DNA from 3 places in the Bacillus sp. ISL-46 genome. Region 1 is predicted to be linked to each of the others. Evidence: riboswitches for the same ligand, from Rfam matches in the RefSeq annotation. Region 1 holds a riboswitch; each other region holds the start of a gene.
The links. Region 1 has a riboswitch for S-adenosylmethionine ahead of J7E67_RS13135 (methionine biosynthesis PLP-dependent protein). Riboswitches for the same ligand answer to the same signal wherever they lie in the genome.
Positions count from the first base shown of each region.

Region 2: linked by a shared signal. The riboswitch ahead of J7E67_RS22925 (sugar ABC transporter substrate-binding protein) and the one ahead of J7E67_RS13135 (methionine biosynthesis PLP-dependent protein) in region 1 are both predicted to bind S-adenosylmethionine.
Region 3: linked by a shared signal. The riboswitch ahead of J7E67_RS12765 (homoserine dehydrogenase) and the one ahead of J7E67_RS13135 (methionine biosynthesis PLP-dependent protein) in region 1 are both predicted to bind S-adenosylmethionine.

Region 1 covers NZ_JAGGQR010000020.1:38,544-46,839, forward strand. The annotation lists gene J7E67_RS13100 (ABC transporter ATP-binding protein) at 1-216, opposite strand, end outside; gene J7E67_RS13105 (nucleotidyltransferase domain-containing protein) at 220-1,410, opposite strand; gene J7E67_RS13110 (lasso peptide biosynthesis B2 protein) at 1,423-1,884, opposite strand; gene J7E67_RS13115 (lasso peptide biosynthesis PqqD family chaperone) at 1,909-2,211, opposite strand; gene J7E67_RS13120 (phosphoenolpyruvate carboxykinase (ATP)) at 2,208-3,143, opposite strand; gene J7E67_RS13125 (paeninodin family lasso peptide) at 3,246-3,371, opposite strand; gene J7E67_RS13130 (asparagine synthase-related protein) at 3,388-5,325, opposite strand; SAM riboswitch class I at 5,730-5,844, shown strand; gene J7E67_RS13135 (methionine biosynthesis PLP-dependent protein) at 5,926-7,038, shown strand; gene metC (cystathionine beta-lyase) at 7,038-8,231, shown strand; gene J7E67_RS13145 (bifunctional homocysteine S-methyltransferase/methylenetetrahydrofolate reductase) at 8,228-8,296, shown strand, end outside.
Region 2 covers NZ_JAGGQR010000049.1:51,038-59,333, forward strand. The annotation lists gene J7E67_RS22910 (hypothetical protein) at 122-352, opposite strand; gene J7E67_RS22915 (ABC transporter permease) at 473-1,477, opposite strand; gene J7E67_RS22920 (sugar ABC transporter ATP-binding protein) at 1,479-2,981, opposite strand; gene J7E67_RS22925 (sugar ABC transporter substrate-binding protein) at 3,051-4,166, opposite strand; SAM riboswitch class I at 4,296-4,403, opposite strand; gene J7E67_RS22930 (MFS transporter) at 4,680-5,855, shown strand; gene yfkAB (radical SAM/CxCxxxxC motif protein YfkAB) at 5,909-7,027, opposite strand; gene J7E67_RS22940 (formate/nitrite transporter family protein) at 7,244-8,044, shown strand; gene recQ (DNA helicase RecQ) at 8,201-8,296, opposite strand, start outside.
Region 3 covers NZ_JAGGQR010000019.1:40,898-49,193, forward strand. The annotation lists gene argH (argininosuccinate lyase) at 1-1,071, shown strand, start outside; gene J7E67_RS12750 (carbon-nitrogen hydrolase family protein) at 1,190-2,050, shown strand; gene J7E67_RS12755 (GNAT family N-acetyltransferase) at 2,071-2,733, shown strand; gene J7E67_RS12760 (GNAT family N-acetyltransferase) at 2,753-3,424, shown strand; SAM riboswitch class I at 3,516-3,627, shown strand; gene J7E67_RS12765 (homoserine dehydrogenase) at 3,732-4,970, shown strand; gene J7E67_RS12770 (glycosyltransferase) at 5,239-6,447, shown strand; gene J7E67_RS12775 (glycosyltransferase family 2 protein) at 6,477-7,085, shown strand; gene J7E67_RS12780 (glycosyltransferase family 2 protein) at 7,122-7,811, shown strand; gene J7E67_RS12785 (YfhD family protein) at 7,901-8,092, opposite strand; gene J7E67_RS12790 (YfhE family protein) at 8,222-8,296, opposite strand, start outside.

The DNA of each region.
Region 1 (8,296 bases):
AAGTTTAGGGAAGTCTTGTAAGAAATTTAGGAATTCTAAAAATTTAAATCCTCCAAAATCAACATTTATAATTCCGCTATAACTTATCATTGGAACCAATAACAAAATCCCGATTCCTTCAAGAAAACTTGCTAATCCCATTCCAAACAGATTTAAATAAAGGATCTTGCCAGAATATGAATATATTCTTTTTATAAAGTAAAAAACGTGATTCACTTGTTATGCCCTCCTAGTTTCTGAACGAATCTTTATTTTTCTTAGTAGGAGAATAATCGGGCGCAATGGAAAATATAAAAAATGAAGAACTTTGGGTAAGGGTAAAAATTCTGCATCTTCTGGATATGGGTATAAAAAACTTAATATAAAGAAAAATTTCTGTTTAGTAGACATTAAAGAAAATAAATGCCGTTTATGATATGCAGATACCTCTTCCGGTACCGGGTCTGTATGAAGATTAACCATCTGCTTTATATAAAAAAAAGCGTCTAGTCCAAGCTGCTTTGTTCGTTTTCTATTTATAATGTTATTCATTTCCTTAGGTACCTTGGCATTAAGCAGATGAAAAGCCAAAAAAAGTGCCTGGCCGCCTACATCGTCATAATGATACCTTTTAAGTAAATTAATAGTTTTAGTCCAATTAATTTTTGATTCCGTAATTTGTTTAATATCATCTAACCAACGAAGTCTGGACCACCCATGACGTGCTCCGTGTGAAACAAGGAATACAAATAAGTCTTCTAGTCCCAAAGTATACATAGGCTGGCTTGTCAATGAACTTACTCTTTTCCTTTTCCATAAATCATCAAATTTCGGTTCTTTAGCGGGTCCTGGATTAAGTCTCCAATGGATTTCCACCTTAATCTTTTTCTGAGTGTGAAAAAATGTTATATGGTGATGCCTCCACTTCCAGTCATTTAATACGGTTAAGATATACTCATCTTTTTTGTAACCTTCATTTATGAGAATTTCTTCAGCCTGGTCCAGGTTTTCGATTGGGATTAAAACATCCAAATCAGCAGATGTACGTAAAGAAATATCACCATATAGATCAGCAGCAAGAACGGGTCCTTTTAAAAAAAGGGTACGGATTTGATTACTAGAAAATAATTTTGATATTTTTTCTGTTTCTCCGCTTAGGTGAAGCATTTGAAAAATGTTTTTTTGATAGATGAGGAATAACTCTTGGAGAACGGAAGTCGGAATAAAATTCCCCTCTAAATCTTTCATTCTTTTATAAATGAGAGGAAAAACTCGATGATGTTTAGATAGTTGGATGAACTTATCCCATTCGATACCCTCAAAATCCTTATTATTAAAATCGATGACATCATCTCCTTTTTTCATAATGGAGAGTAGTAGTTTTAATTCTCTAGGAAATTTCTTTAGTTTTTCATTCATTATTTTTTCCACGGTATTCCCCTCTTATCGATTGTCGCTTAACCGTTTTGCGAATTTTCCAACAATGGTAAATCTCCTCATTTCTTCAGCACCAGTAATATACAATGCCCCACTCCTAAGCCACGCATGCGCAATCATGATTCCTTTTTCATCTTTTGCTGTACCTAAATAGAGTGTACTCTCAATTTTCCTTCTTTGGAGCATCTTCATTCCCGCAATCGCCTTGACTAAACATTTACTTTCCCAAAATGTATAATTGCTCGTTATATAAATTGCATCCGATACATTCCTTAATATCATTTGATCTGAAGCTTTATGTTCAAATGATGTTTCATCCATATGTTTACCTAATAAAGGTGCTATCTTGGAAAACTGCATAGATTTAAGGATACGAGCCCAGGCTAAGAAAACAAATGCCTCTACGAACAAAATTTTTTTTATATTATCTAAAAAAATGAATGTCTTAATCTTTCGGAAAAGTGACATTACTATCCTCCTCCTAGTAATATTCTATTCTCCAAGATTGATAACCTGAATGAGGCCCTCACGACTTAATTGTTCAATATAGGATAAAACATGCTGTTCACATATTTCCTTTTCTACTTCGTACGTTAATAATAAGGTATCAACCAATTTGTTAATTTCTATTGGTGTCCTAATTAAATCCCATATTTCCCCACCTAATTCACCTAAATTATAATAATTACCACTTTCTATGCTTAACATTACTTTTTCTCCATCCATATCACTAACTACATTTCCTTCGGTTTGTACAACCTTAGAATTCAATGAAATTTTTTGAGTACTAATCATACTTTTTCCTCCTCTTTAATGGTTGATAAAACAAGTGAAACTAAGCTATGTGCTGTAAAACCTGAATGAGGCCGCATTAATTGATACATTTCTATTCGATTTAAGATTTTAGCAGATTCTTTAAAGTGCCATTCTTGCATTTCCAGGCGAGGAATTAAAAAATTCCGATATGTATGCTGATAAATTGTTTGAAAGCGCCCTAATCCCTCTATTCTCCTAATTTCAACATGATTACTTTCCGTTTTAACTAATTCATAAACTCCTGCAAGAGGTAGACTTTCACTTGAATAATCAGAATGTACCGGAATAGCATATTTTGTTTCTCTATCAAACAATGGACGGTAACCCGATGAACTTATTCCAAATTCATTTAAACTTTCTTGCCACAATTTTTGATGCGGATAGGATGGTTCAACATATGGAATATTGTCTTTTGATAGATAAACTGGAATTACATCATCACTTAAAAGTTGATACCCTTCCTTTATTAACGCTGCTGCAAGTGTAGATTTACCAGCACCTGAATCGCCTACAAAAGCATACGCCTTCCCATTAATCGCTACTGCACTCCCATGTAATGGTAGTAATTTTCTCTGAATCAATATTGCCCCCATACAAGTGCCAAGGATGTAAAGACGGATTTTATCCTCTTCAACGCCTACCATTGGTGATACAGAAATCTTTTTACCTTCTTGTATAGAAAATATAGCTGTATTTGGTACTTCAAACATTACTTTATTTTCTTTTACTACAAATCTTTTCTGTGCTATCGTATCTATTTCGGACCACTGTTTACTTAAATCATCAATTTCTATAACTATTTCTACCTTATGAATACTTTCACTTATTCTAGGTAATTCAGGTAGGTAAATTTCACTTAAAATGTTTAGCCCAAAACCCTTATACATTAAGGTATTTAGTGTTGTAATCATATTTTTCACTCCAAATGTTGACAAATTAGATTTTTAAAAGCCCTTATACAGTTTTTATTGTATAAGGGCAGTAAAAATCCAAACCTCTTTTAAATTCAGAAATTAGCTATACTTTACCGGATCATCTGGATCTGGTTGTATTGCATCAGGAAGTCTGTGTCCTGGGCCAGCCATTGTCATGTTAACATTAAGTACTTCTAACACTGGAGCGTTCCATTCTTTCTTCATATCTTGTCACCTCCTTTCAAGTAAATCTTTTTATAAATCTGTAAAAAATTAAGCTGCGCATTAAGACTTTAAATTGTGGATCATAAATATTTTCTAGTGATGGTACCTCTCTGAATTTTGCTATTATATCCTTTAATAATGGTATATTTAGATATTTAGAAACTATTGAATCATTTAGCATCTTGTCAAGCTCTGCAATAAAAGTATCCCACTGCGAAGCCATACGGAGGATTCCATCAGCCCCCTGTGCACCGCGGGTTCGTAAATTAAGCCTAACACTATCTGGTAATAAGTTTTTGGTTGACCTTCTAATAAGAGCTCTATCTAAGCCATTTTGGACATATTGTTCCTCTGGAACAGAGAGACAAAAACGAACAACACGAAGATCATTTGTCGGGTCACGATCCCAAACTGAGTAAGGCAAAGAAAATTTAGCCCCATAGGTTCCTGTAATATTCCAATAATAGAGCTTTTCAAATTGTTGTTCCCTGACTTTATACCAATTTGGATTTGCAGTACCGGTAACATCAATTTCATGCTCCTGCAATTTATCAAATACACTCATTTTCTTACCAAAATCAGGGTTTATTAACATTGGAAAAGCGTATGGATTTTCTGAAGAGATTCGTTGATATATATAAGGAAAAGTCTTTTTGGCGACCACCGACATCACTCTTGACTTCTTTACTCCAAGATTTTTACTATAAAGGTTTATTTCTTGGAAACACCGAATTAAATGTAACCTTTTTAAAAGCATAGCCTGGTATTCTAAGGCTGGTCCCCAAGAAACAGTCCAATTTCCTCTTTGTCCGTTTAATAATACCCCAATCCCTTTTTCATGGGCTCTTTCATAAATCCCTTTTAGCCAGAAGCTATTTTCAAAGAATTTATACGGGGTCTCAAGGGTATCAAGCCATTTATCTATTACTGAAAAAGGACTCTCTCCATCAAAATCTAAATACTCCGCCTCTATATTACCTACATAATTAACAGTTGATTCAATAAAAGGCCTTTCATTTGCAACCCTGCTTTTTGGTGTCCAATCCTCAAAACCTTGTAAAGGAACATAACTATAGGTGTATAATTTTTTATTCTTTTTGCCTAGAGAATTAGCTGCAAAGCTTGCAACTGATCCTGAATCTAAACCACCGCTTAGATGGGCTCCTACTTTATGAAAGGTACGAATACGATCATTTACAGCCCTCTGAAAAATGTCTTTAAAAGCCTCTTCATATTCAAAGTTTGACTTTAATTGCAATTTTTCTCCTTCAGGCAACTTACAATATCTTGAAATATTTAATTTTCCCTTTACCATTTTTATAGAATGAGACGGAGGGATTTGCTGGATATCCTGAAAAACTGTTGAAGAAGGATCTACAGATTCGAACATACCTGGATTGGCCAAAAACTCTGCTATCCAATTCTCATTTAGTTTTTTCTCTATATAGGACAATTTCAACAATGGGTGAATAACTGTGCTAAATGCAAACCTTTGATGATTATGATGAAAATAGAGTGTCCTATTTCCTGAAAAATCCCTAGCCCCAAAAAGCTGCTGCTTTCTTTCATCCCAAATCATAAAGGCAAAATCACCAACCAAATACTTAGGTGATTCTTCTCCCCATTTATAATAAGAAAGTAAAATTAATTCGCTATCAGTGATATTTTTTCTCTTTCTATTATCAATTTGTAATTTTTCAAATAATTCGACCCTATTATCTATAATCGCATCGGCGGTTATCGCTAACTTTCGTTCATAATCATAATAAGGAAGTTTTTCACCTACTGACTCAGGTGTAATCCACTGTGCATGGCAACCAAGGAAGACTTTGTCACTATGCCAAGTTTGAATATCATCAGCCGGATATTTTTCTAGTTCTTTCATTATTCGATTTCCGTGCTCTAGATTGATAGGTTCATCGTTTAAATGATAAATTCCGGCTATCGCGCTCATCATTTCCTCCTGCCAGGCTAACAAATTTCATATTATCTATTACTTTAAAGTTTTTTATTAGTTCATTAAAAAGAACACTTAGACCATACTTAAGTTCAGGGAAATTCATTCGAATCAAAAGTCCCTAATTTTTGAATTATTTTTTAAGTTAAATAGTCTAAAATCTAATTAATCTTATAACTTATTACCTATATAATATTCCATATAAGTTCTTTATTACGAACATCCGATAAACTTATAATATAGCCTCATACTATCAGTGTCAACTATTTTTCATAAAGGAAGATTATATTTTAATGATCCGATATTTAACTCTAATTTCAACATTATTATATGGATTTATAAAAAGTAATTGACACTCCCATGGAATTGTAGTAAATTTTATAAATAATCTAAATATTACTTTCTTATCAAGAGAGGTTGAGGGAATGGCCCTGCGACACCTCAGCAACCATCAATGGCTCGCTATTGAAAAGGTGCTAAGTCCTGCAAATTATTCGCTAATTTGCGAGATAAGAAGAATGACAAATGTGTAATCTGACAAAAGTCTTCTTCTTATAGAAGACTTTTTTTATTTATATAAAACGAGGAGTGTGCATAATGTACAAAATTGAAACGAAACTTGCCCAAATTGGAAATCGCAGTGAAACAACAACTGGAACCGTAAATCCTCCTGTATACTTCTCAACAGCCTTCCGGCATGAGGGAATTGGACAATCAACTGGATTTGACTATACACGCACAGGAAATCCAACACGCCAGCTCCTTGAGAAAACAATCGCTGATTTAGAGAGTGCTGATCAGGGATTTGCATGCAGTTCTGGTATGGCTGCTATTCAACTTATCCTTGCTCTATTTGAATCTGGTGACGAATGGATCGTTAGTGAAGATTTGTATGGAGGTACCTACCGTCTATTAGAAAAGGGCTATAAAAAATGGGGCTTAACTACTCAATATGTGAATACCTGTTGTCCGGAAGAGATTGAAAAGAAAATTACCCCGCAAACAAAAGCTATTTTCTTAGAAACACCAACCAATCCGCTTATGCAGGAATCTGATATTGCGGCAGTTTCAAAAATTGCCAAACAGCACGGATTATTATTAATCGTGGATAACACTTTCTATACTCCACTGTTACAGCAGCCGATAACCCTTGGCGCCGATATTGTTATCCACAGTGCAACGAAATACTTAGGAGGTCATAATGATGTCCTTGCTGGTCTAGTAGTCGCAAAAGGAAAAGAACTTTGTGAAGCATTGGCCTTTCATCATAACGGTGCCGGAGCGGTTTTAAGTCCATTCGATTCTTGGCTATTAATGCGCGGAATGAAAACATTGTCCCTTCGAATGGAGAGACATGAAAAAAATGCAAAGAATATCGTTGAATTTCTTTCCAAGCATGGTGCAGTTACAGATGTGCTCTACCCAGGACGTGGTGGAATGGTTTCATTTAGAATAAAGGAAGAAAAATGGGTTAATCCATTTTTACAAGGGTTAGGGCTGATCAGTTTTGCGGAAAGTTTAGGTGGTACAGAAAGTTTTATTACCTATCCGGCAACACAAACTCATGCCGATATTCCAGAAGAAATTCGAATTCAAGCAGGTGTCTGCAATCGTTTATTACGTTTTTCCGTTGGAATTGAGGATTCACAAGATATAATTGAAGATTTGCAAAAAGCTTTTGCCCATGTTCAAGAAGGAGTGATTGCATAATGGCACACGAAGAGTATACCTTTGAAACCAGGCTCCTTCATAATAAGCATAAAATTGATCCCACAACTGGAGCAGTTAGTGTACCCATTCAACATGCATCCACTTTCCATCAATCTGATTTCGATCAGTTTGGCAAATACGATTATGGCCGTAGTTTAAATCCGACAAGGGAAGCACTTGAAGATGTGATTGCGGAACTCGAGGGCGGGATAAAAGGATTTGCCTTTGCATCCGGCATGGCCGCCATTTCGACGGCATTTCTCCTGCTTTCTGCCGGGGATCATATTGTCATTACGGAAGATGTCTATGGTGGTACGTTTCGAATGGTCACAGAGGTTCTTACGCGGCTCGGAATTGAACATACCTTCGTCGATATGACGAATTTAAATGAAGTAAAACAAGCCATTCAGGCAAATACAAAAGCGTTTTATGTGGAAACACCATCGAATCCATTAATGAAAGTGACTGACATTAAGGCAATTAGCAATTTAGCTAAGGAAACGGGCGCGTTAACATTTGTCGATAACACATTCCTTACCCCTTCCCACCAAAGGCCATTGGAGTTAGGTGCCGATGTCGTGCTCCATAGCGCGACGAAATTTTTATCGGGCCATAGTGATGTTGTTGCCGGACTTGCTGTCGTCAAAGACGAAAACTTGGCGAAAAGATTAGGTTTCTTGCAAAATGGGTTTGGGGCGATTTTGGGTGTTCAAGATGCATGGCTCGTTTTAAGAGGGATCAAAACGCTGCACGTCCGACTGGAACAATCACAAAAATCGGCTATTAAACTAGCGGAATTTTTAGATGCTCATCCGCTTGTTGAAAAGGTTCATTACCCAGGGTTGGAAAGTCACCCACAATATCAAATTCAGAAAGCGCAAGCAGCTGGTCCAGGAGCGGTCTTATCGTTTGAATTGGCTAATGAAGATGCACTTCGCACCTTTCTTGCCAATGTAAAAATCCCTGTATTTGCTGTCAGTCTCGGAGCGGTAGAATCGATTCTATCCTATCCAGCAAAAATGTCCCATGCAGCCATGCCTCAAGAAGAGCGAGAGAAGCGCGGGATTACAAATAGTCTGGTTCGATTATCGGTCGGACTTGAAAATCCTGATGATTTAATGAAGGATTTTTCACAGGCACTAGAGCACGTTCGCAAAACACAATTGGTATTACATCAAGGAGAATCATCATGAGTTTTTTAGATAAATTAAAAAATCAAATCTTAATTGCTGATGGAGCAATGGGCACTCTATTGTAT
Region 2 (8,296 bases), on a different contig from region 1:
GTTGTTATATATAAATTACTATACTTTTAAACTCTAGTCAATTGAATTTTCAGAAAAATGAAACGACATTTCTCGACAAAAAGCAAAATAGCCAGGGTTCTTCCCTGGCTTCTTTTTCTCGTTACTCCCCTATATTGTTTTCAAACCACTCTTGGAGCTCTTTCAATGAGTTAAACGTAAAAATCTCCTCGCCATTTTGCCCATTGTCAAACCCAGTGTTACCTCTTAAGGTAATTTGTCCTTCATCCTCAGAAATTAAGATAGCATAGGGATGATTAACATTTATATACCTTGAATCTAAATCGGTATCTACCCAATTCTTACTTCTCAGAAATGCTTCATAATGTTCCATTAAGATCCCTCCTATCTCTAAATATTGTTCCTCAAAACTTACTTATATTTGTAGATTTTACTCTGGTTTTTCAAAAAAAATAAACCTATCCGCAAAATGGATAGGTTGATCATAGTTCAATTATTTTTGTTTATAATACGTAATTGCTAATGCAAAGGCCAAGACGGTTCCTTTAACAATATCCATCGCATAATATGGGACGGACATCATCACGAGTCCGTTTTGGAGAATCCCGATCAGGACGGCTCCAACAAATGTTCCAAACGCGTTGGCCTTTCCAGCCCCAAGTACTGAAAATCCAATATAGGCAGCGGCAACTGAATCCATTAAATAGGGAGCACCCGAGTTAATTTCTGATGTCAAAACCCTTGAAGCGAGCACAATCCCGCCAATGGAGGCAAACAGAGCCGAAAGCAAATACGCTGCCACTTTATATTTATTAACTGGGATACCTGATAGTCTCGCCGCTTCTTTGTTACCACCGATCACATACATATATCGACCATGCTTTGTATAGTTCAAAAAGATATGCACGAGGATCACAGTCGCAGCCATAATGATAATAATCCACGGCACTTCTCCGATTTTTGCAAAAAAAGGACTGATCAGACCCGATGCCATCGAGCCATCAGGCATAACCATGTTTTGTGAAACAGTGGCCCCTTTTGTATACGTCAATGCTGTCCCTTGAATAATAAACATCGTAGCGAGTGTCATCAGCATATCTGGAATTCTTAATTTCACAATCATGAATGAGTTTATTGCTCCTACTACTAAGGAAGCACAAATCGCAGAAATGACCGCTACCAATGTGTTTTGTGAAAACCAAACAAACATCGAAATGACAATGGCGTTTGATAAGGAAGCGACCGATCCCACCGATAAATCAAAACCATCGACAGACAATGAAATCGTAATACCGATAGCGATAATCGTTACAATGGAGATCGAACGTAAGATATTGATGATATTACTGCCCTGAATAAAAGTAGGATTAGCCACTGAAAAAATAATAATAAGTGCAAGAATCGTAATAATCGTCCCATATTTATATAAAAATCGAAATAACTCAAAGACTCTTTTTGCCGGGGCTACTTGATTCTTTGCTTCAATATTTGCCTCCATTTTACCTGCCCCCTGTTGAATAAAATAATAGTTCTTCTTCGTTCGTTTCTCTCGTTTCAATTTCCTTTACGGACCTACCGTCGTATAAAACATAGACCCGATCAGTAATCCCAATAATCTCCGAAAGCTCTGAAGAAGCATAAATAATTGCTTTACCCCGGTTCGCTAGTTCTGCGATTAACTCAAAGATATCCTTCTTTGCGCCAACATCGACGCCTTTGGTTGGTTCGTCAAAAATATATACATCTGCTTCAGCTACGAGCCACTTTCCGATTGCGACCTTTTGCTGATTCCCTCCGGAAAGATTCTGTACCTTGGTTTCTTCGGAAGGTGTCTTAATTCCGAGGCGACGGATCAACTGCTTTGCCGTTTCTTTTTCTTTTTTTCGATCTAAAAAGCTTAATCTCTTTGAAAATTCACCTAAATTAGCAGCTGTTAAATTGGTTTCTACTGATTCAAGAACTAGGATTCCTTCCTTTCTCCGTTCTTCTGGAACTAGAGCAATTCCCTTTTTAACCGCATGATAGGGACTCTTTAATTTTAAATTATTGCCATGAAGAAAGATGTCTCCCCCCGTTAATTTCTCAGAGCCAAATAACGCCTTACACAATTCTGTTTTTCCAGCACCGACAAGACCGGCAATTCCAATGATTTCCCCTGCTTTAACATGAATATGTAAATCTTTAATTTTCTCTCTATCTGAAAGTCCTTTTACTTCAAGGATCGTTTTTCCAATAGACGTATTCTTCTCTGGGAACTGTTCCTCTAATTTTTGACCCAGCATATGCTCCACCACTTTGTTGATAGTCGTATCAGTAACTCGCTCTTTTGCAACAAATTCACCGTTTCTCATCACAGTAACTTCATCACAGACTTCAAAAATTTCTGGCAAGCGATGGGAAATAAAGATAACACCTACATTTTGCTTTTTTAAATCACGGACAATCCGGAATAGTTCCGTCGTTTCAGTATGACTCAATGGTGCTGTCGGCTCGTCTAAAATAAGAAACTTACATTGATTTGAAACAGCCCTAGCGATTAAGATCATTTGTTTTTCCGCTAACGTTAACTCACTTACAAGCTTCTTCGTCGGAAGCATAATGTTCATACTTGCTAGTATTTCATCCGCCTTTTGATGAAGGTCCTTCCATTTCATCCATTGCTTTTTCCCCATGTTATGGACTGTATCAAGGAGCATAATATTTTCGGCGACAGTTAAATATGGAATGAGAGCCGTATCTACTTCTTGATAAACGATTTGTATTCCTGTGTCCTGGGCATTTTTCGGAGAACGAATCTTCAGTTTTTTCCCATCTAACCTTATTTCACCGGTATAGTGGTCATAAGCACCCGCGAGAACCTTCATTAACGTTGATTTCCCTGCCCCATTTGCCCCAATCAAAGCTTGGATTTCTCCCGTTTCCATCGAAAAGTCGACCTGATTCAATGCCTTCACACCAGGAAACTCTATTGAGATGTTTTTCATCTCCAAAGTTGATCTCATCAAAATCATCCCCCGTAAGCAAACACTCTCTTCATCTATTGAAAAAGAGAGTGTCTAGTTATATGCTGACTATTCTTTATAATGCTTCTTTAACGTCTTTATCCACTCTTCCTCAAATGCAGTCGATTGACCCCAGCCTGGGATAATTTTTGCCAGATTAACCATGTTTACAGGCTCTTTTGCTTTGAGAAGATTTTCTTGTGAAACAAGTGAAGCATCTAAATCAAAGGTCTGTGGTGTTTCTTCACCTGCAAGCTTTTTCGCGAGTATTCTCATATCAACAGCGCCGATAAGTTTCGGATCGACAGCTGCTGTGTATTTCCAAGCGCTGCCTTTTCTTTGAATTTCTTGCAGATCCGCATTGGAAACATCGATTCCATAAATCTTCACTTCTTCACGTCCCGCTTCTTTCAAAGCTCGTGCTGCACCGATTGCAAATGCATCCCAAGTAGCAAATATGGCATCCAGTTTGCCTTTTGGATATTTATTTAACATGGCTGCAACTGCGTTTTGTGTTTGTACACTTGTATCTGCCGCAGCCACACCAAAGCGTTCCACTTCTTTAATTTCAGGATTTTTTGAAAGGACTTCTTGATAAACCTTATTACGTCTAACCATTGCAGGGAAACCGTCGACCCATAGGTAGGCAATATTTGCTTTACCCTTTGTATTCTTTACGAGTTGATCAAGGGCTAAAGTTGCTAAGGCTTCATCATCCTGTGAAGTAAGCGTTACTCCATCAAGCTTCGCAATATTTGGATTGGAGTCAAATGTAACTACACTTTTTCCTTTTTCAACTATCTTTTTTACATCATTAACAGTCGCATCATCGTCACCATGAGAAATGATAAATCCATCATAATCCTGGTCTAATGCCTGATTAATAGCATCATGGAACTTAGCTGTGTCACCATTTGCGGTAAACACGTCCACTTGAAAACCTAGGGCTTCTCCCTCTTCTTTTGCACCTGCTAAGAATTGGGCAGTATGATCATCACCGCCAATTTTACGGATAACCTTGATTTTTAACGGATCACCACTTGTAAACTTTTCAGATACACCTTCAAGTGAAACCTTTTTATGAGCGCTTTCTTGTTTTTTTTCTCCCTCAGAAGCACAGCCTGTGAGTAAGAGTGTTGCTGCTAATGCTGATACGAGTGTACATTTAAAGATATTTCTTTTCATGATTAAAGCTCCCCCTTTTAGATTCTTATCAATACTCCATTACTCCGATTGGAAAGGTTTGTTTTTATATAAAAATAAAAAACCCCTCCAGAAAAGAGAGGTTTCATCACAAATTAAGGGACTACTCCTCTCTTATCTTTCAAAACAATAAATTGTTTTGCAGGATTTAGCACCAATTCCAAACGGAACGGTTGCTGGGCGTCATCGGGCCAGTCCCTCTGCCACTCTTGATAAGAGAACGTATTATTCATTTAAAGTAATAAATTAGATTTTAGTCTCCTATTAACAAGTTGTCAATAGTGTTTTGAATATTTCTAATATAGTTATTATTCCCAATCTGTCAAGCCCTTTGAATATAAGTAATTGTATTTCCCAATTTTATATAAAGGGGATATCTCTTTAAAATTGTCAGAAATTTCGGTATGATAATATTTAGAGAACCGAAATACACTCTAGAAAGAAGTGTTATTTATAGTGATTCAACAGGAACGAGCAAAACGTAATTTAATCATCATGTGGTTTGCGAATTTCTTTGTCGCCGGAAGTATGACGATGGTTATGCCGTTCATCTCGTTGTACATTGAGACATTTGGAGATTTCTCGGAAAAATATGTCCAACATTGGTCAGGGTTCACGTTTGGGATTACGTTTGTTTCTGCCTTCCTCTTTTCCCCGATTTGGGGTAAAATTGGCGACCGCTATGGAAGAAAAAAAATCCTCATCATTTCCGGATTAGGGATGGGCATATCCATTTTTCTCATGAGCTTTGTCCATTCCGTTTGGCAGTTATTACTCCTCAGGTTTTTTATGGGATTCTTTTCAGGTTTTATCCCGATGTCACAAGCCTTTATCTCTACGCAAACGCCAAAGGAGATTGCGGGACGCGTACTTGGAACATTGCAAACAGGCAGTATTACAGGTTCTTTATTAGGACCTATGTTAGGTGGAATACTTGCAGATTCGCTTGGCTACTCCACTACCTTTAAGTGGACATCGATTTCCATTTTCATCTCTGCTCTTCTCGTCATCACCACAAAGGAATTTATGATTGAAGCGATAAAAGGAACTAAAGCCCACTATTCAAGCCGAGAAGTGGCTAAACATATTATCCGCAATCCGGTACTATTAACTGTTTTACTCATCTCTGCCCTTGTCCAGATCGCCCATTTCAGCATCCAGCCAATTTTGTCTCTATTCGTTAGCGACTTGCATGGACCAACCAATGTTGCCTTTTATTCCGGGATTGCCTTTTCTGCAGCTGGACTTGGAAATTTACTGATGTCACGAAATTGGGGGAAAATTGCTGATAAGTACGGCTATATTAAAATTCTTATTATTCTTCTTTTCTTAGCAGGAATTGTCTACCTGCCAGGTGCAGCTGTTTCGAACTTTTGGCAGCTGGTTATCATCCGTATTGCTCTGGGTGTCACGATTGGCGGGATAATTCCTGTTCGGGTGGCATACATTCGTCAGGAAGCACCGATTACAATGCAAGGCGAAGTTCTTGGCTACAATACGAGTTTAAGGTTTCTTGGAAATATTATCGGTCCAATGTTGGGCGGATTTATATCTGGTTACTTTGGATTCTCTGCTGTGTTTATCTGCACCAGTGCGTTATTGATACTAAGTGGGATCATATTGTATGTTTCCATGCAACGCCATCCAAAACTGGTGAAACATACGGTTTAAAATCCTAACGATCTGCAAAGCAAAAGGCCCTTCTGTTGGACCTTTTGTTTTGTTTATATTTTTATTTGATTATGTTGTTTGATGAAGTCTAAATCTTGATAATAGCTATTTTTCACTAAAATATTTGGACCAAGACATTTGACCTCAGGGCAATGACAACTTAATTCCTTTGCAATGGATGAATTCTGCCAGGTTTCATAAGCATTTAAAAGATTTGTAGTTTGAATGTTTCCTAGTGGCGGTGTATCGCCGAAGTCAGTCACAATTATATCTCCATTAAAAATATTAACATTCAGTCGTGAACGGCCATCAGGATCGTTCCTGACTGTTACATTATTACTTTTATATAAACGCTGTAAGAGAGCTAAATCCTCCTGTTCACTGCTGCATGCATAAAATGGGAGTGTACCAAATAACATCCACACCTTTTCATCTCTTATATCCAGTAAATGATGAATCGCTTCACGAATTTCATGTAGTGATAAGGTTTCAAGATTGCTAGCGAAGTCACTAGGATACATTGGATGAACTTCATGACGTTGACAAAGCATTTCATCGACGATTTGACGGTGAATCTTTTCCAGATGCGGAAGTGTACGTTTGTTTATCATTGTTTCGGCGGAAACCGTCACCCCTGCTTTAACCAACTCACGACTATTGTCTATCATTCTTTTAAAATATTTTTCCCGTTGTTCATATTCTGGCTTACGGTCCATTCTTGCAAAGCCGCCCTCGACAAAATCATCGACCGTCCCCCAGTTATGAGAAATATGTAAAACATCTAAGTAAGGCACGATTAGATCATAACGATCTAATTCAAGGGTTAAATTAGAATTAATCTGCGTCCGTACTCCGCGCTCATGGGCATATTTTAAAATCGGTACAACATAATTTTTTACCGAGGATAAGGATAACATCGGTTCTCCTCCGGTAATGCTAAGTGATCGAAGCGTCGGGATTTCTTCTAATCTTTGTATGAGCAAATCAAGAGGAAGCGCCTGCGGATCCTTTGTTTGGAGTGTATAGCCTACCGCACAATGCTCACAACGCATATTACAAAGGGTCGTCGTGGTGAATTCAATATTGGTTAATTGAGGCTTTCCATATTGCTCAATATCTAAATAGGCTTCCCATGGATCATACGAAGGGGTAATTTTTTTCAATTTTGACATAATGACTCCTTAAAATCAGTCTTCAAAAAACTTCTCTATTATAACTGAATTACGGATGTTATTGCTATTTTTAACCATTACAAAAGTTTATGTTTTAAAAAATGTAATTATACTAAGCTTGTTTAATGAAAAATTTACCCACTAATACATAACTAAGCCCTTTTCGATTAAAAATAAACGGATAATATCTATTCGTGAATGGTGGTTATGACAAACATGGAAATGCAGCCTTTAGGAGAAGCCGAGAAACTCGCCCTAAAAAAGATGAAAATCTTTCGGCAAAGCATCCTCCGTTATATTTTACGGGCAGCGCTTGCCAGTATGTTTATTGGATTCGGGGTCATTGTAGCTTTTAAAACGGGGAATTTCTTTTATGTTAAAGATAACCCGTTCGCCTATCCGATGGCGGCACTTACCTTCGGGGCTGCCATCATTTTAATTGCCTATGGCGGTGGTGATTTGTTTACTGGAAATACGTTTTATTACACCTATGCCGCACTGCGCAAGAAAATGACCTGGATAGACGTCGTAAAACTATGGATTTGTAGTTACGCGGGAAACATTCTCGGTGCGGCGGTTTTTGCCTTTATTATTTTTACAACGGGACTTTATGAAAGTTCCGAGGTTAACGGCTTTTTACTTCATGTTGTGGAAATAAAGATGCAAGTTCCAATAACTGAGTTATTTTTCCGAGCAATCCTTTGTAATTGGCTTGTCTGCATGGCCTTTTTTCTTCCAATGGGGTTAAAAGGAGACGGACCGAAAATGTTTGCGATGATGCTGTTTGTCTTTTGTTTCTTTATTTCCGGGTATGAACATAGCATCGCTAATATGTGTACGTTTGCCATTGCCTTAGTTTTAAACCATCCAGGGACGATTTCGTGGGGTGGAGTGATTCACAATCTAGTGCCGGTAACGATTGGCAACCTGATTGGCGGCGCTGTTTTCATGGCGATGATGTACTATTATGCTAATAAGCCATTTTTAGATGAATATGATAAAGAACAGGGCAGCTAAGTTAGATTGCTGCCCTGTTCTTTTTATTAGGCGTGATATCGACAAATTCCCGGGGAAATATCAACAAGATAACAGGGATATCGACAACTATTAGGAATATTCTAAAAATATTGATAATTTTAATATTTCTCTGATGTGTGCCCTCTTTTTGCCAAACTATTTCTTTTTGCTAATAAAATAAACATAGGCTTTGATCATAAAATAGCTTACTTCCTCAGGAAGCAATTCCTTGATTGGTTTGAGGCGCTCACG
Region 3 (8,296 bases), on a different contig from region 1:
CTCCATACAGGGAGAAGCCGTAATGATCAGGTGGCCACCGACATGCATCTATACTTAAGAACGAAAACAACTGAGCTGATTAAATTAATAGAAGATGTCCAGCAGGCATTAATTGAGCAGGCGAAAGAGAATGTCCAAACGCTAATTCCTGGATATACTCACCTGCAGCGTGCCCAGCCTGTATCCTTTGCCCATCATTTAATGGCTTATTTTTGGATGTTTGAACGTGATAAAGAGAGATTGATTGATAGTTTGAAGCGTATCAATTGGTTACCTCTTGGTTCAGGGGCATTGGCAGGAACGACGTTTCCGATCAATCGTGAACGTGTCGCGGAACTGTTGGGGTTTGAAACGGTTTATCCTAATAGTATGGATGCTGTCAGTGATCGCGACTTTATCCTTGAGTTTTTATCGATTGGTTCCATAATCATGACCCATATTTCCAGATTATCCGAAGAGCTTGTCATTTGGTCGAGTCAGGAGTTTCAGTTCGTCGAGTTGGATGATTCGTTTTGCACAGGTTCAAGTATTATGCCGCAAAAGAAAAATCCAGACGTACCTGAGCTGCTACGTGGAAAAACCGGACGGACATATGGTAATTTAATCGGACTGCTCACCGTTCTTAAAGGTCTGCCACTCGCCTATAACAAAGATTTACAGGAAGATAAGGAAGGCATGTTTGATACGGTTGAAACGCTTGAAGGTTCCTTAATGTTATTAGCACCAATGATTGAAACGATGACAGTAAATAAAGACGTGATGCGTAAGGCCATTAACAATGACTTTTCTAATGCCACAGATATTGCTGATTACTTGGTAAGAAAAGGTCTGCCTTTCCGTGATGCACATGAAGTTATTGGAAAAATTGTTTTATATGCGATTCAGTCTAACAAATTTTTGCTTGATTTGAGCTTCGAAGAATATCAAGGCTTTAGTCCATTATTTGAGGAAGATATTTATGTTGTATTAGCTCCTGAGCATGTTGTTGGTGTCCGAAATAGCTTTGGGGGAACGGCTCCAGAGCAAGTGGAAAAGCAAATCCAGTTAGCTGAGGGAAAACTGCAGCGATAAATATGAAATTTTGAAAGCCTGCCAACTGGCAGGCTTTTAGTCTTTAAAATTTGTATTAAAAACTAAAATATTAGATAATTTTCCCATGAGAATTTTTACAAATGACAGGAGGAAAATGATGAAAATTCGTGTGTCTGCCGTGCAGTACCATTTACATACGATTCAATCCTTTGAGGAATTTGCTTCACAATGTGAGCACTACATAAAAACTGCTGAAGAATTTGGTGCAGAGTTTGTCCTCTTTCCAGAGTTCTTTACGACCCAGTTATTATCGATTGGTAATGGCCAAGGTCAAAGCCTAACAATCAATGATCTGCCAAGTTTTACCGAACAGTATCGAGAGTTGTTTTCTAATTTTGCCCAAAAAACGAACATTCATATTATTGCGGGAACGCAGGTAATTGAAAAGGATGGTAAGTTGTATAATACCGCCCATTTATTTTATCCAGATGGAAGAATTGGGGAGCAGGCCAAACTTCACATTACACCAACTGAAGTCCATGAATGGAATATGGCACCTGGGGATTCCTTTCAAATATTTGAAACAGAAAAAGGGAAAATTGCCCTCCTCACTTGTTATGATATTGAATTTCCAGAAATCGTACGCATGGCAAGGGCCAAAGGTGCGGATGTCATCTTCTGTCCATCCTGCACAGATGACCGTCATGGATTTCATCGAGTTCGGTATACCAGCCATGCTCGTGCAGTTGAAAACCAAGTATATGTGGTCTTAACGGGAACAGTGGGTACACTGCCAACTGTGGATTTTATGCGGGCTAATTTTGGCCAGGCCGCAATTATTACTCCAAATGATATACCATTTCCTCCAAAAGGCATTTTGGCTGAAGGGGAAATTAACGATGAAATGATCGTGACAGCTGACCTAGATTTAAATTTATTATCTGAAGTAAGGGAACGTGGTTCTGTTACAACCTGGCGTGATCGAAGGACCGATTTATATACAGATTGGGAAAAGTAAACTAAGGGGTGGGTGTTTCCTTGTACCGAAGTGAATTTTTTGTTTATGACCAAGATCGGCCTGTGCCGGTTATCATTCGCAATTATTCAAAACTGGATTTTGACAATCTTATCAAAATTCAATCTGAGTGCTTCCCACCTCCTTTTCCATCAGAATTATGGTGGAATAAAGAGCAATTAACAAACCATGTGACCTTGTTTCCAGAAGGTGCATTGTGTGTTGAAGTGGACGGTGAATTGGCTGGGTCACTTACCGGCTTAACTATCGACTTTGATCCAGACGATAAAAGTCATACATGGGAAGAAATCACAGACCATGGATACATACGCAACCATAATCCAAAGGGTAATACCTTGTATATCGTCGATATCAGTGTTCGTCCGAAGTACCGTAAACTAGGGTTAGGAAAATTGTTGATGCAGGCTATGTACCATGTTGTGATTGAAAAAAGTTTGGATCGATTACTAGGCGGCGGTAGAATGCCAGGATATTATAAAGCAGCTGATAGCTTGACACCTGAGCAATATTTAGCTGCGATAATTAAAGGGGATATACAGGATCCTGTCATCACTTTCTTGTTGCGCTGCAGCCGTGTGCCATTAGGAATTGTTGAAAACTATCTCGAGGATGAAGAATCCTACAATTATGCAACATTAATGGAATGGAAAAATCCTTTTAAATGAATGGGAGGCATGTATCTCAATGGAATATATTAGAATTACCAATATAGATGATCAGAATTTTAGAAGGCTTCATAACTTAATGGGAGAAATTTTTCCCCCAGAAGAAGTACTAGCATATGAGTTATGGAAAGAGCCATTAGAAGATCCGAGTATTCGCGTGTTTGTAGCAGTCGATGGCGATAAAGTCTTAGGTGCAACCGAATATCGTTATTATCCGGATTGGAATATTGCCATGACAGATTTTACGATCATCAGTCAACCTGGGCTAAGCCTTGGACGTTTTTTAGCTCAAAACCGGTTAAAGGATTTACAACAATTAGCTAAAGAAAATGGACAAGTGCTATTCGGCATGTTCGCAGAAATATATGATCCGTACCGGGTGGAAGATCACGAATTTGGTGGAGTAAGGGTTATGGATCCATATATCCGCCGCGAAGTTCTTTCCCATTTGGGCTATAAACGTATAGATTTTTCATATGTTCATCCTTCCTGGGAAAACAATGGGGAAGTTGTAACAGGGCTTGATTTATGTTTCATGCCATTAGCTGATGAACTTGACTCACTGCCAGCAAACCTTGTAAAGGATTTTCTAACCACCTATTATTCCATTCTTTCAAATAAACCGGAGGAGTGGTTAGAAATGATAGACCGTTTGGGGGACAAGGAAGAGGTATCCCTATTACCATTGTAAAAAAAGAAATTTCAAATAATATTGACAATTACAAAGGAATCAACTAGAATTCTTTTATATCTTGGATATTTAATGAAATAATTAAATAAAACTCTTATCCAGAGCGGCGGAGGGACTAGGCCCGATGAAGCCCGGCAACCATCAAGGTAATTCTTGAAAAGGTGCTAATTCCTGCAGGTTATTTTTAACCTGACAGATAAGAGGAGGAAATCTACCCTCTTCTTATGAAGAGGGTTTTTCTTATTTATATGATATTAAAATAAACAACCAATTGGTCATGTCTAATATTATTTAAGGGGTGGAATACATGTCTGTCATTAAAGTGGCAATTCTAGGTTTTGGTACAGTTGGGGAAGGTGTTTATAGAACAATACAATCCCACGCTGAGGAACTTACTAGTGTTTTAGGGAGAAAAGTAGAAGTGGCTGCAGTACTAATAAAAAATAAACAAAAAACCAGAGACATAAGGGAAGATGTTTTAATAACTACAGATTTTGCCGAAATTCTTAATCTACCTCAACTTGATGTTGTTGTCGAAGCAATCGTCGACAAAGAACAACCTTTTACTTTTTTAAAACAAGCTATACAAAGTGGTTGCCACATAATCACAGCGAATAAAGAAATGTTTGCACACCACGGGAATGAACTGCTCGAGTTAGCTGAGAATTATAATGTTTCGGTGGGTTATGAAGCAACAGTTGCGGGTGGTATTCCGGTTATTCAAACCTTAAGGCAGTTATTAAATGTTAACCGAGTTCGTCACATCCAAGGAATTCTTAATGGGACATCGAATTTTATACTAACGGAAATGCGCGAGAAGAAGCAGTCATTTGCTGATGCCCTCATTTTAGCGCAAGAGAAGGGGTATGCTGAAGTGGATCCAACCAACGATGTGGAGGGATTTGATGCTTTTTATAAAACAATGATTCTCAGCAGAATTGCTTTTGGAGAACAACCCAATTGGAAGAATGTCGAGCGTGCGGGCATTACCTCGATTACAAGAGAGTTAATTGAAACAGCAGAAAAGATGGGATTAAGGTTTAAGCATATTGCAAGTATTAGTAAGACAGGTAGTCAAATTAACGCAGAGGTTAAACCAGTCCTTGTTGGGAAATCTCATCCTTTTTATTCTATTGAAGGCGTAGAAAATGCTGTAAATATTCACTCTGATATTGTTGGTAGTATTACTTTGCAAGGACCAGGAGCTGGGATGTATCCTACTGCAAGTGCTGTTATTGAAGATTTGGTCTATGTCTGTCAAAATCGGTCGTCAAATAAGAATATCACAAAAACAACAGCAGCATGTGATGGAGAGAAAAAAGGGAACGAAAAAGAATTATGGTTAATTCAAGGTCTCTCAAAGAATTATAATAACCCTTTGATTACATGGGTAGCTCAAGCTTCTGATGAGATAGCAATTATCCAGGCGACTAGGGAAGAATTAGAACAGTTAATTAATCAGCAGAAGGCGTCTTGTTACTTTCAAATAATAGGGGAGTATGAAACAGAAAGTAAGAATAAAGAAGTAACTTTAGCTTACCTCTAGGTTAAAAGATGTAACTAGCATTTGTTCCCGTAAAAAAGAGCTTTCAAGGGGCTGTTGACAAATTGTCAACAGCCCCTTGGAGCTCTTTTTTTGTTTTAACAATTTCTACTCTCTTATGTGTAGGGGATATATTAATATCTTAAAAAAAAGCAAACCAAACACCCTAAAACTGGGGATAAGTCTAGTCAAAATCAAATAGTATTCATATTGTGTAAAAGCTCGATCAAATGGACTAGTTATTCATAAAAGTAAATTGAAGAGGTGCGTCATGTTAGGGAATAGCTTAAATGGACGTTTATTAACGAATCTGAAAAATACATTCACCTATGAGTTTTGGGTATTGCCTGAAAGCGTTCATCTTATCGATAAACAATCACGCGATAAGCCGGCAAATGTAAATGGAAAAAATTATATCATTGGACCTGGATATGGGGTGTCCGATAATGATGCAGGGGTTAGTGTTTCAGTTGGACTAAATGGAATTACGATCTATGAACATGCCAAGAAAAATATATATGCGGTGTTAGTCTATGAAGCAATAATTAATGATCTTATTCATATTGCTGTTGTCTATGATGATAGAGAGCCGCAGCTATACATTAATGGTAAGTTTGTAAAAAAGGGTGAACGAAGCCTTAAAACCTATATCTACCCATCGGGGATGATTGGTGGGCAACCAGGTCTATTCTTTAATGGGGATATCAACGAGATTAGGCTATGGGGCCACTGCAGAACAGAACAAAATCTTAATGATAATTTGAATAAAAAGCTAACTGGAAGCGAAGCAGGGCTGTATGGTGTTTGGCCAACACCGCCTGTAAATGAACGAGAAACACAAAAGGTAAATACAAAAAAACAAAACTCCCAAGATAAAAAGGACCTAGGCTCTAATGAGAAACAAATTGAAAAGACACAAGTAAATAAGAACCAAGATATTGAAGTCAGTATAATTATTCCTTCCCTAAATAAATATCCACTAAATCTATTTACACTCCTCTCACTTGAACACCAAACGTTCAATCCTTCAAAAATGGAAGTAATCTTTATTGATGATGCTTCAACTGACCAAACGGAAGAAAAACTAAAGGACTATTCTCCTCCATATCATTTTAAATATATACGTAATAAAAAGAATCTTGGAAGATCACAGGTCCGAAATCTGGGCATTCGTTCAGCAAGAGGGAATATTCTTATTTTTCTAGATGCAGAAATGATAACTGAATCTGATTTTGTTGAAAAACATTATAAGTACCACCAATCAAAAAATAACCTTATTTTGTCAGGGGCCATGCATTCAAAAGTCATATACTCATGTATCTTTCCTGAATTTACTCGAAAGGAAATAAACAAAATCTCAACTTTAACAAAAAATAATCAGAAGGTCTATTCGAGGATTCAAAACTTTAAGTATCCATGTAAAGAGCCGTACCCGTTGCTGGAAAAAGCGATATTGCAAGAAAAGCTTTCAAGGATTTAGGTGTTGCAGTATACCCGTGGTTCCAATCGATTACCAGCAATTTTGCTGTTGACTTAGAAGGGTTTGCGTTTCCATGGATGGCATTTCTTACAGGGAATGTTTCCATGCGTAAAGAGTTTATTATTCAAGCAGGGTTATTCGATGAAGATTTTGTCGGTTACGGATACGAGGATTGGGAATTAGGGTATCGCTTATATAAAATGGGTGCCAAATATATTGTTAGAAACGATTTGACAACGTATCATCAAGAACATCCTATTGGCGAAAGTAAATGGAAAGAGGCAATTAGCAACCTAGGACGATTTATTTTAAAGCATCCTGACATCGACGTGATTATTCTTGGCTTAGAGATTTCAGGTCTTGCAGATTTATTAACGATGAATAAGGTATTGAGCGAATATAAGTTACTTGTTCAATCCTATCCGGAACGGTTTCAAAAATTCGAAGAAAAATTCATCCGCATACTTGAAACAATTGTCCTTTTACTCCAAATTGACATCCGTCACTTAAATATCTTAGGAGCTGCAGGATTTGGCTCTGATGTTAGAAAAGAGCTTCAAGAGGATATTAATTCTATCAAAGGCTTAAAAAAGTTTCCAAATTTAACTTACCTTTTGGAAAAGGTATTGAACTCATAGGAAAGATTCCCCAAACTAGTTTGAAGGAGTGAAAGTGTGGTATCCATTATTACTTGTACAATAAGAGAAGAGAATATTAAAAATGTTTTCAAAAATTATAAACAGCAATCCTGGAAGGATAAAGAGTTGATAATTATCCTTAACAAGGATTCTATGAATATTGATAGATGGATCAAAAAGGCAAAGAAATATCGTAATGTTCAGGTTTATCAACTACACGAAAAAGCAACATTAGGTGACTGCTTAAATTTTGGGATTATGAAAGCAAGTCATGATATTATTGCAAAATTTGATGACGATGATTATTACGGGCCTGACTACATTAAAAGTTCGATGGATGCTTTTAAAAATAAAGATATTTCTATTATCGGAAAAAGTTCTTTATATATTTATTTTAAAAGTGAAAAAGCGCTGATCCATGTAGCAGGTAGTGAGAATTCAATCACAGAAACTGTTGCTGGAGCGACATTAATATTTAGAAAAGACGTGTTCCAACAAGTTCAATTTGAAAAAGTAAATCGAGCGGAGGATTACTTTTTCATTGATCAATGTAAAGAGAAGGGCTTTAATGTCTATTCAACTGAACGTTTTCATTTTGCAGTCATCAGACATGATACCGAAAAACATACATGGAAGATTGCTGATAAGGATCTTATGGAATGGGGAGAATTAATCACCTATACAGAAGATTTCCAATCACTAGTCTCAAAAAAAGCCGCGATTTGAGGATCGAGCAGTGGCTCGCCTTTCCTCCTTTATCATATAAAAAAGAAGCAGGCTGCCCTGCTTCTTTTTTGTTACCGCTTTTCTTAAACTTATTTATTTCTTCTCGATTTTACACGCTGGTTCGCTGCGTTAGCACGTGCTTGTGCTTCAAGGTCGGAATGGTCTGCAAATTCTGCAGAATATTCAACGTCATTTCCATCAGTTATTTTTAGGTTCTTAGGTGTTTGTGGAAGTGAGCTTTTGTTACTATTACCAGTGCCACTATTATGCATACGACCCATAACTAAAAACCCCTTTCATTGTAGGCTTGCAGGAGCCGAATTGCTCCCTTTAATATCATTTACAATTAGAAAGGTAACCATGAATGGAAAATACTTCAGCAGAGCTATATGGTCGTAACTGTGGTCAAACTAGAGTCTGGTTTTTTTGTCGTGGTATCCGCCTGCCCGGTCTGCCATTTTAAATTCTCTTTGATATGAGACTTC